Regions from separate parts of the Cupriavidus sp. HE11 genome, predicted to be linked through region 2. Evidence: predicted binding sites of a transcription regulator. Region 2 holds the regulator's gene; the other holds the start of a gene.
The links. Region 2 encodes FNR, which switches genes on or off when oxygen is low (the NO sensors DNR and NnrR bind a similar motif). Its sites were predicted from a motif close to TTGATNNNNATCAA; they were not measured.

Region 1: a site for FNR is predicted at 3,423-3,436, ahead of paaA (1,2-phenylacetyl-CoA epoxidase subunit PaaA). Genes of this name have one in related genera too.

Annotation. Positions count from the first base shown of each region.
Region 1 is NZ_CP184465.1:520,685-526,014, forward strand. It holds gene ACOABP_RS19785 (GntR family transcriptional regulator) at 1-182, opposite strand, end outside; gene ACOABP_RS19790 (2-dehydropantoate 2-reductase) at 402-1,418, opposite strand; gene ACOABP_RS19795 (TerC family protein) at 1,650-2,411, shown strand; gene paaX (phenylacetic acid degradation operon negative regulatory protein PaaX) at 2,431-3,363, opposite strand; gene paaA (1,2-phenylacetyl-CoA epoxidase subunit PaaA) at 3,477-4,478, shown strand; gene paaB (1,2-phenylacetyl-CoA epoxidase subunit PaaB) at 4,539-4,820, shown strand; gene paaC (1,2-phenylacetyl-CoA epoxidase subunit PaaC) at 4,829-5,330, shown strand, end outside.
Region 2 is NZ_CP184464.1:394,705-400,034, forward strand. It holds gene rluB (23S rRNA pseudouridine(2605) synthase RluB) at 1-605, opposite strand, end outside; gene scpB (SMC-Scp complex subunit ScpB) at 634-1,635, opposite strand; gene ACOABP_RS01855 (sulfite exporter TauE/SafE family protein) at 2,187-2,954, opposite strand; gene fnr (fumarate/nitrate reduction transcriptional regulator Fnr) at 3,040-3,765, shown strand; gene ACOABP_RS01865 (hypothetical protein) at 3,859-4,104, opposite strand; gene ACOABP_RS01870 (hypothetical protein) at 4,101-4,310, opposite strand; gene ccoG (cytochrome c oxidase accessory protein CcoG) at 4,358-5,330, opposite strand, start outside.

The DNA of each region.
Region 1 (5,330 bases), on a different replicon from region 2:
GCTTCGGACAGTACGCGCTCATCAAGCCGGACTTCGTCGCGCGACTGGTAGATATCGGCGTCGGCAATGGCCTGGCGCAACATTGCGTACGCCTGGTCGCGCAGGCTGGCGCCGGCGTTGATCGGTTGCAGCGACAGGGACAGCCCTTGCGGCTGGACTTCAGGTTGGCTTTGGGCAGACATGAATGCACTCGTCAGTGGCCGGTGCCCCGGACGCCGGTCTGGCGTCCGGTGGCACGCGTCCCGTGAACGTCATGGCACCAGTTTGGCATGGTGCCATGCGTTCCGCTCATCAATCTGGCACGTTTCCGCACCAGACGGCGAGGCAAGGGACGAATCCGGCCTTTCGTATATGGTATATCACAATGACGGCACTGCCGAAGGTCATTGCCCTCGTTTCGATCAGGCGGCCTTGGCCACCTTTACCGGCTCGGCATTGGCTGCAAGCGCCGCCTGGGCCATGCGGTCGCGCTGCTTGATCAGGCCCAGCACCGCATCGATCATCGGCGTGGGCTGCCCGATCATCCGGCCCATTTCCTGAACCACGGTCAGCAGCGGATCGATCTCCATGGCCCTGCCCGCCTCCAGATCCTGCAGCATCGACGTCTTGTGCGCCCCAACCGCGCCCGCGCCATCGATGCGCCGTTCCACATCCACCCGGAAATGAACGCCGAAGCGCTCGGCGATGTCCTTGGCTTCGAGCATCATCTGCTTCGACAACGCACGCGTGGCCGGGTCGGACGTGATGATGTCCAGCGTGCCATGTGTCAGCGCGCTGATAGGGTTGAAGCAGAGATTGCCCCACAGCTTGAGCCAGATCTCGTCACGGATGTTGTCGCGCACCGGCGCGTCCAGGTCGGCCTTTGCCATCATCTCCGCCAGGCGGGTCACGCGCTCGGAACGGGTGCCGTCCGGCTCGCCAATCGGAAATTTCTTGCCATAGACGTGCTTGATGACGCCGGGCGACACGATTTCGGCCGCCGGATACAGCACGCAGCCAATGGCGCGGTCCGGCCCCAGGCCCTGCCATTGCTTGCCGCCCGGGTCCACGCTTTCCAGGGTCCGACCGGCGAATTCACCGCCATGCTTGTGGAAATACCAGTAGGGAATGCCGTTGACGCCGGTCACCACGGCCGTGTCGGGCCCCAGCAGCGGCTGCATCAGGTCCACCACGCCTGGCACCTGGTGCGCCTTCAAAGTGATGAATACGTAATCTTGCGGACCCAGTTCGCGCGGGTCGCTGGTGCAACGAACCTTGGCGACGCGCTCCTCGCCCTCGATCTGCAGGCGCACGCCGTTGGCCTGCATGGCCGCCAGATGGGGCCCCCGCGCGATAAAGCTGACATCGGCGCCCGCCAACGCCAGCTGGGCGCCCATGTAGCCGCCAATGGCTCCCGCTCCGTAGATACAGATCTTCATCGGTTGTCTCCTGATGGTTGTGATAGTGATGCGTAAAATTCTTTGGTATATCACATACTATATTTCACAATCGCCATTCGACAACCTCGTTCTTTCACTCAGTGGTGCAGAACACGCTGTACCGGTATCGCCGCGTGCAGGGTGTGTACTACCATGTCTACCGTTGTCCGCTTGCGGGCCGCCTTTCCGCTTCCCGGCCCTCTTCCACCGTCACGGAGATCTGGAGTCCGCATGGAAACACTGCTCGCACTGGCACGCGACCCGTCGGCCTGGGCCGCTTTGGCTACCCTGGTTGCCATGGAAATCGTGCTGGGCATCGACAACCTCATCTTTATTTCCATCCTGACCAACAAGCTCCCCGAGGAGAACCGGGAAAAGGCGCGCCGCATCGGTATTGGCCTGGCCCTGATCCTGCGGCTGGGGCTGCTTGCCACCATCGCCGTGATCGTGGCGCTGACCGAACCGGTCTTCACGATATTCGGCAAGGGCATTTCCTGGCGGGACATCATCCTGATCGCCGGTGGTGCCTTCCTGGTCTGGAAAGCCACGCGCGAAATCCACGAGCACGTGGCGCCCGAGGCCGAACACGAGGACGAATCGGCCGCCGCCCGCCCCGTGCCCGGCTTCGCTGCAGCCATCGGCCAGATCCTGGTGCTGGACCTCGTGTTCTCGATCGACAGCATCATTACAGCAGTGGGCATGACAGATCACATTCCAATCATGTTCGTGGCCGTGATCGCCGCGGTGACCGTGATGCTGGTGGCCGCCACGCCGCTTGCCAACTTCATCAATCGCAACCCGACCATCGTGATGCTCGCGCTGGCCTTCCTGATCATGATCGGCATGACGCTGATCGCCGACGGGCTGGGTCACCATGTACCCAAGGGTTATATCTATACGGCGATGGCGTTCTCCACGGCCGTGGAGGGACTGAACATGCTCGCCCGGCGCCGGCGTGCGAAGGCTGGCGGCAAGGCTGTCGCACACGACTGACGGCGACAGGCTCAGGCGGCTATTCGTGAAAACGTGACGTGAACCGCTCGCGCAACACGCGCATGGGCGATTGGAAAATTCCGCCCTCGGTTTCGAGATATGCCCGCAGATAGGCCTCGCTGGCCGGCAACAGTGCCGCATAGAGCGCACCGGTACCGGCCCGCGCCTCGCGGCCGGGCCAATCGGCCGGCAGCAGTTCATCGGGCAAGCCGGGGTCCCGCAACAGCACGCGGCGATATTCGTGGATCAGCAGGATGCGCACGAAAAACGCATCGACCGCCGACAGGGACGGGGCTTCCTTGACCCACGAGGCAAAGCGTCTGACATACGCCTGCCACGCCTGCGCCACCTCCTTGAGCCGATAGGTCTGGTGGATCAGCTGTTCAAGTGGCCGCCGCGAAAACGCGGCCACCGATTCGGCCACCATCACGGCCGCGTGCTCGGTGGCGCCGGCGGCCGCCAGGATTTCTTCCAGCGAGCCGCGGTCGGCATTGGGGTGCGCAAACACGCCCGGCGCCACCGGCCCGAAGCCCTCCCAGAGCAGTTCCCTGCGCAATGGCTGCCGCATCGAGGCCCTGGTGTCGTTGCGCAGCAGCACCAGCGTCCACTTGCCGTCCCACGCCGGCGACGCGCCCGCATAGATGCGCTTGCCCGCGTGCTGTACGCGTAGCAGCCCCGCGTCGGACAGGCCGTAAAAACTCTTGCGACCCACGCGCGTGGCCTCCAGCCAGTCGTCGGCCGCCAGCCGGAAGATAGCCGTGCGCACCAGACGGTTGCTCAGGCCAAACGGCGCCGACAGCGTGATCAGGCTGCCCAGCCACGGCGCCTGCGGCCGCGGCGCGATCACATCGCCATACATCGTCACCAGCAGCGAGCCCGCCCCAAGCTTCAGCCCCTTCGACAGCCGGGCCACGGCAGGCGACACCCCCTCCGGCTTCAACACCTCAGGCATGGGTCTCCTTGCGCAAAGTGATACACACGAACTCGTTGAATGAGTCAAATCGTATCACTATGATCCTGATCAATGTCAGGCCTACGAACCTGACGCGAATCACGGAGACATGCATGTACGCGCAACTGGTCGATACCGGTGTCACGAAAGTCCGCACGGCGGAGGACATGAACGATGACGAACGCAGCTTCCAGCAGCGCATCGACGAAGGCATCCGCATCGAATCGAAGGACTGGATGCCCGACGCCTACCGACGCACACTGGTACGCCAGATCTCGCAGCACGCCCACTCGGAAATCGTGGGACAGCTGCCCGAAGGCAACTGGGTAACGCGCGCGCCGACGCTGGAACGCAAGGCCGTGCTGCTGGCAAAGATCCAGGATGAAGCGGGCCATGGGCTGTATCTATATAGCGCGGCGGAAACGCTCGGCGTGTCGCGCGACCAGATGCTGGCCGACCTGCATAGCGGAAAAGCCAAGTATTCGAGCATCTTCAATTACCCGACGCTGAACTGGGCCGACATCGGCGCCATCGGCTGGCTGGTGGACGGCTCGGCCATCATCAACCAGGTGCCGCTGTGTCGCTGCTCGTACGGCCCCTATGCCCGTGCCATGGTGCGCGTGTGCAAGGAAGAGTCGTTCCACCAGCGCCAGGGCTACGACATCCTGCTCAAGCTGTGCAACGGCACGGCCGAGCAGAAGCAGATGGCCCAGGACGCGCTGAACCGCTGGTGGTGGCCGGCGCTGATGATGTTCGGGCCGTCCGACGCCGATTCGCTGCACAGCGCGCAATCCGCGCAATGGCGCATCAAGCTGTTCTCGAACGATGCGCTGCGCCAGAAGATGGTGGACCAGACCGTGCCCCAGGCCGAGTTCCTGGGTCTGTCGATTCCCGACCCCGATCTGAAGTGGAACGACGAACGCGGCCACTACGACTTCGGCGCCATCGACTGGGACGAGTTCTACAACGTGATCCAGGGCAACGGCCCCTGCAATCGCGAACGTCTTGGCACCCGCGTCAAGGCCTGGCAGGACGGCGCGTGGTTCCGCGACGCACTGGCGGCCCACGCCGGCAAGCAGTCCGCCGGACACCCGGCGGAACGCCAGGTCGCCTGACGCGCCCCTTTCCGCAATTCAGCGTTTCAGCATCCAGCACTCAACAAGCAGGAGACAGCCATGAGCGAATGGCCGCTTTGGGAAATCTTTATCCGCAGCCAGCACGGCCTGGCGCACAAGCATGTCGGCAGCCTGCACGCGGCCGACGCAGCCATGGCGATCAACAACGCCCGCGATGTCTACACGCGCCGCAACGAGGGCGTCAGCATCTGGGCCGTGCCGGCCACGCATATCGCCGCCAGCAGCCCGACCGACAAGGGCCCGCTGTTCGAGCCGGCCAACAGCAAGGTCTATCGCCATCCCACGTTTTTTCCGATGCCCGAAGCGGTCAAGCACATCTGAGGCACGCCATGCAAGTCAGCAAGCAAGCAACCTTCGACTACCTGCTGCGCCTGGGCGATACCCCGCTGGTGCTGGGCCAGCGCCTTTCCGAATGGTGCGGCAAGGGCCCGGCGCTGGAGGAAGACATCGCGCTGACCAACGTCGCCCTGGACCTGATCGGCCAGGCCCGCATGTGGCTGTCCCATGCCGGTGAAGTGGAAGGCGCGGGCCGCACCGAAGACCAGCTCGCCTATCTGCGCGACGCGCACCAGTTCCGCAACCCGCTGCTGGTGGAGCAGCCCAACGGCAGCTATGCCGATACGCTGGCCCGCCAGTTCCTGTTCGATACCTGGCACTACTACCTGCTCGACGCGCTGCGGCGGTCCAGCGATGCCACCATCGCCGCCATCGCCGACAAGGCCGTCAAGGAAGTGGCCTATCACGCGCGCCGCAGCGCCGATCTGGTGGTGCGCCTGGGCGACGGCACGGCCGAAAGCCATCGCCGCATGCAGGACGCCATCGATCGCCTGT
Region 2 (5,330 bases):
TCGTCGAACTGCTCGGAAATCACGAACCGGAACAGGTCTTCGGAGCCTGCGGCACTCTTGGGCGCACCGCCCTTGCCGCTGCCCTGCCTGGCCGGCTTGTCGCCCTGGCGCTGCTCGCCCTGACGCTGTTCGCCACGGGCACCCTGCTTGCCGGCACCCGCCTGATTCTTGCGCTGGCCATTGCGGTTGCGCTTGCCAGCCTGCTCGGCTGCCGGCTTGTTGTCGCCGTCGACCAATGCGGCCTTGCGCTGCGGTTGCTGGCGGCGCTTGCGCTGGCCAGCCTGGGCCTGTGGCTCGCCGCCATCGGCCTGCTGCGCCTCCGGTGCACCGGCATCGGCGGCGGGCGCCGGCTTGCGGCGGCCACGGCCACGCGGCGCGGCGGGCTGGGCGGTGTCGCCAGCCTCGGCCGGTGCCGGAGCATCGCCTTCCGCGCGACCCGCGTCCCGATCCTGCGCGGCCTGGCGGCGCGAAGCCACCAGATTGCGCAAACCGCGGCGGAGCCCCTTGCGGCGCGGCGCGCCGTCGGCGTCATTTCCCGTATCGGGGGCGCCGGTGTCACCCGGCACGTCCGGCTGGCGGACGTCTTGCTCAGCGGAATCAGACAAAGTATTCACTATCGATGTTGCATGTTGTTCAGTTGGACACACGCTCGTCGTCGTCCTCGGTCGGGAATGGCGTCTCGTCATTCAGGTCCGCAGGCTCGGCGGGCGCCGCTTCGGGCGCCCCGGTGTCCATGTGGAAGCCGTTGGCATGAGCCACCGGCGCGTCGTCCTGCCCGTCTTCTACAGGCATCCGGGCGGTGCTGATATCGTCTTCGGAGGCATCGCCGTCGGCGAGTTCCTCGCTGGGGGCAACGTCCCCTTCTTCGTGCTGCGCCGATTCCGTGTCGGCGCGCGCTTCCTGCGTGGCGCCTTCGCCGGCTTCGGCCAGGCCTGCCGTTTCGCTGGCTTCAGCCGCGCCCACCGCCGCGGGCGTCGCCCCGGCCTCTGCAGGCACGGAGGCTTCAGCTTGCACGGCGGCCGACTCCGCAAAGGCCTCTTCGTCGCCAGCCGGTGGGTTGGCCGTGGCGATTTCTTCAAAATCAATAGCCTGCTGCTCCAGCAGCGCGGCTTGCGCCTGCGCCTGGGCGTCTTCCAGCGGCGGCAGTTCGTCCAGCGAACGCAAGCCGAGGTCATCCAGGAACGCCTTGGTCGTTGCGTACAGCGCCGGGCGCCCCGGCACATCGCGGTGGCCGATGACTTCGATCCAGCTGCGGTCCTCGAGTTTCTTGACCACTTCCGTGCTGACCGTCACGCCCCGGATTTCCTCGATATCGCCACGGGTGACAGGCTGGCGATACGCAATGATCGCCAGGGTTTCCATGACGGCGCGCGAGTACTTCGGCGGCTTTTCCGGATTCAGCCGGTCAAGGAACTCCCGCATCTCGGGGCGACTCTGGAAACGCCAGCCGCTGGCCAGCGCCACGAGTTCCACCCCGCGCGGCTGCCAGTCCTGCCGCAGTTCCTCGAGCAGCACCCGGATCGTGTCGGCGCCGACGTCGTCGGCAAACAACCGTCGCAGATCGCCAACGCGCAGCGGTTCCTGCGCACAGATCAGCGCGGTCTCGAGGACGATCTTCGCCTCTTGGGTATTCATGTGATTGCGTGCAGCCTGTCTTTGCACCTGCCCCCGGACGAATCCCGGGGCACTGGAGATTGCAGATACAGCGAGGCCGAAGCCACCGCCATTTCATCGCGCAGCCAGCTCGCCCGCTAATGCAGCGCAGCCGTGCGCACCTCGTTCTTTTGCATCGAATTGCCGGGTCGATCCGGCAGGAGATCGTCCGGCGCTGGCCAGTTTCACCAGTCAACGGACCTCTTGCGTCGCGCCTTCTCCCTTCGGGGCGGACATTCGCCAGGGCCACCGGATGGCCAAGACGGCAAGAAACAAGACGATATCGGCTCAGGCAACCCCGCCCTGACCGGCGCCATCTTCCCAACCGCAGCCGGCCTTTTAACCAGATCTTTTGAACCGGATGGACTGTGGAGACGTTTCCGGCGCACCGGGGTGGCCAGAAACCCTGGGCACGCTCCCCAGATCAGGGATGCGGCCCCAGCGGCGCCCCGAGCATGGTGCGGCGCGATACCGTGGTTCTCGGGATTGTATGGCATTCCCGGCCCCGCCCGCAACCCGCCGCTGTGGCCGATTCAGAACACCACGCAAAAGCCGTGTTGGGCCAGGGTATCCGGCAGCCATATTGCCCGGGCCACCCCCAGCACGCCAAATCCGATCACCACCAGGCCCGACGCCACGCGCACCGCGGGCTTGCGGGAGAGTTGCCGCAGGTATCCCGACAACCCCGAGATCACCAGCAGGTTCGGCAGCGTGCCCAGACCGAACGCCCCCATCACCAGCGCACCCGATACCGCGTTGCCAGCCAGCAGCGCCAGCGCAAGTGCACCATAGACCATTCCACACGGTACGAGCCCCCATGCCAGGCCCATCCCGTATCGACGCACCAGCGGTGCCGCGCGCTGCTTGCCGCGCAGCCGCATCGGCAGTCGCCCGGCCATCGCACGTGCACGTTGAACCACGTGTACTGCGGCCAGCGACGCCAGACGCTCGATCCAGTCGGATCGCATCACGCGTCCACGCAACAACCACAGACCCGTGATCACCAGCATCATGCTGCCCGCCGCATAGAGCCAGCGCTGCAGCGGCAGATAATCCTGTCGCCACACCGTCGCGCCCACCGCACCCATCACCGCGCCAAGCAGCATGTATGTCGTAATGCGCCCCGCATGCATGATGCACAACGCAGTCCACCATTGACGCGTGGAACGATGCAAGACAATTGCCACATCCCGCGGGTGTTTCTGCTCCGCAGCAATAGCAATTCCTCCACACATGGCAGCGCAATGCATACCACCGAGCAAGGCCATCAGAAAAACGCTTAAAAGCACACCAAATGGCAACTGTTCCTCGCTTCTGCGTCACATGACGCTGTAAAATGCCTGCATCGCGCCCTCGCTGCAAGCGCATTCATAACGAGCACTTCAATTGTTGACTTCCATCCCCGTCACCGAGATGTCGCCCCGTTGTTCCACATGTGCCATGGGCCAGCTTTGCCTGCCCGTGGGCATGTCGCAACAAGACCTGGCGAAGATGGACACGCTCGTGCAGGAACGCGTGCGTGTTCACAAGGGCGAAACGCTTTACCGCATGGGCGAACCGCTCAACGCGGTGTACGCCATTCGCTTCGGAACACTGAAGACGCACGTCACCATGGAAGACGGGCGCACCCAGATCACCGGTTTTCACCTGCCCGGCGAAGTCATTGGCCTCGACGGCCTCAGCGAGATGCAGCACGCTTCCGACGCCACCGCGCTGGAGGACACCGAAGTCTGCGTCGTGCGCTATGACGACCTGCAATCGCTCTCCAGCACCCTGCCCTCGCTGCAAGGCCAGTTCCTGCGCCTGATGAGCAAGGAAATCTCGCAGGACCAGGTCATGCTGATCACACTGGGCTCGATGCGCGCCGAAGAGCGCCTGGCCGCTTTTCTCGTGAACATGTCCGAGCGTCTGTCGGCACGCGGTTATTCGTCCACCGAGTTCGTTCTGCGCATGAGCCGCGAGGAAATCGGCAGCTACCTGGGCCTGAAACTCGAGACCGTCAGCCGCCTGTTCTCGCGCTTTGCCGAAGCAGGCCTGATCCAGATTCGTCAGCGACATGTGAAGCTCGTCGATATGGCAGGTATCAAGCAGGTGTACAGCCGGTCCTGCTGAGACAGACCGAACCCGCACGGAACATCACGCCAAAGGCCGCGCCGGAACACTTCCGGCGCGGCCTTTGTCTTTTGCAGTGCAATTCTGCATTGCCTACTCGAGTTCATCGGTGTCACTAAGCTTCACCGGCATCGTGTACAGCGTGAGCCCGCTGGACAACGCGCAGAACAGCCACGCTACCAGAAACCCCACAGTGTAGATCGCCTGCCGCGACGCCTCGACCGGATGTCCGAAGAAATTCAGATCTCCGGGATCTACCACCGAGAACACCACCGCCGTGGCCGCACCGCCCATCAGAAACGCCGGCCATAGCACCCACATCAGCCAGCGCAGTCTCATGGGCGCCTCGCGGTCTGTTCAGCGCGATCGGCGCTTGCCTTCTCCACTACCAGTCCATGGCGGGTGGCGTCGGTCACCGGCACATCGGCATGGGTGTTCGCCAGCCAGATCGTGATACCGCAACCGACCATCGCCAGCAGCGGACCACTCATCAGAATCCAGGGCCATGGTTCCCTGTACCAGGGCTTTGCGGGGTGTTGGGTCATTGCGCTCTCCTATTGGCATCCGTCCCGGTTCACCATCGGTGACAGCATCACAGATTGCGAGGAACGATGAAACTCGTGCTTTGCCGGATATCCACCTTGCGCTCGGCTTCGGTCTCGGCGGTAACTGTCACCTCGATCTTGTGCGTACCCTGCTTCGCATCGTCGATCGGCACGCGAATGCGGATTGGCAGCAGGCGATTCGAGGTGGGCGACAGCGATTCCGCGCCGTGGTCGTACTCCACGATCAGGCCTTTCAGCTCGGCGCTCTGTGCCTGCACGTGGAACTTCATTGGTGCCTCGGTCGCATTGATCAGCTGCAACCGGTACACGTTCTCGATCCAGCGGCCTTCCACTTCGCGCCCCAGCGCGCCACGGTCACGAATGATGTCGACCTTGAGCGGCGTACGCATGGCCAGCGACGCAAAAAAGCCCACCGTCAGCGCCAGCCAGATCGCCGTGTAGACAACCGTGCGGGGACGCAGCAAGCGCTTGCGCGCGTCCGATGCCGACAGCTTCTTGCGCATCGCGTTTTCCGATGTGTACCGGATCAGTCCGCGCGGATACTCCATCTTGTCCATGACCTGGTCGCAGGCATCGATACACGCGCCGCAGCCGATGCACTCGTACTGCAGCCCGTCACGGATATCGATGCCAGTCGGGCATACCTGCACACAGATGCTGCAGTTCACGCAGTCGCCCAGGCCCGCCGCATGGTGATCGACCTTGCGCGACCGGCTGCCGCGCGGTTCGCCACGACCCACGTCGTAGGTCACGACATACGTATCGCGATCCACCATTACGCTCTGGAAGCGCGCATACGGGCACATGTACTTGCACACCTGCTCGCGCATGAACCCGGCATTGCCCCACGTGGCAAACGCATAGAACAGCATCCAGAACGCCTGCCAAGGGCCCAGCGTCCAGTGCAGGACTTCGCCGCCCAGTTCGCGGATCGGGGCGAAGTAGCCGATGAACGTGAAGCCTGTCCACAGCGCGATCAGGATCCACAGCGAGTGCTTG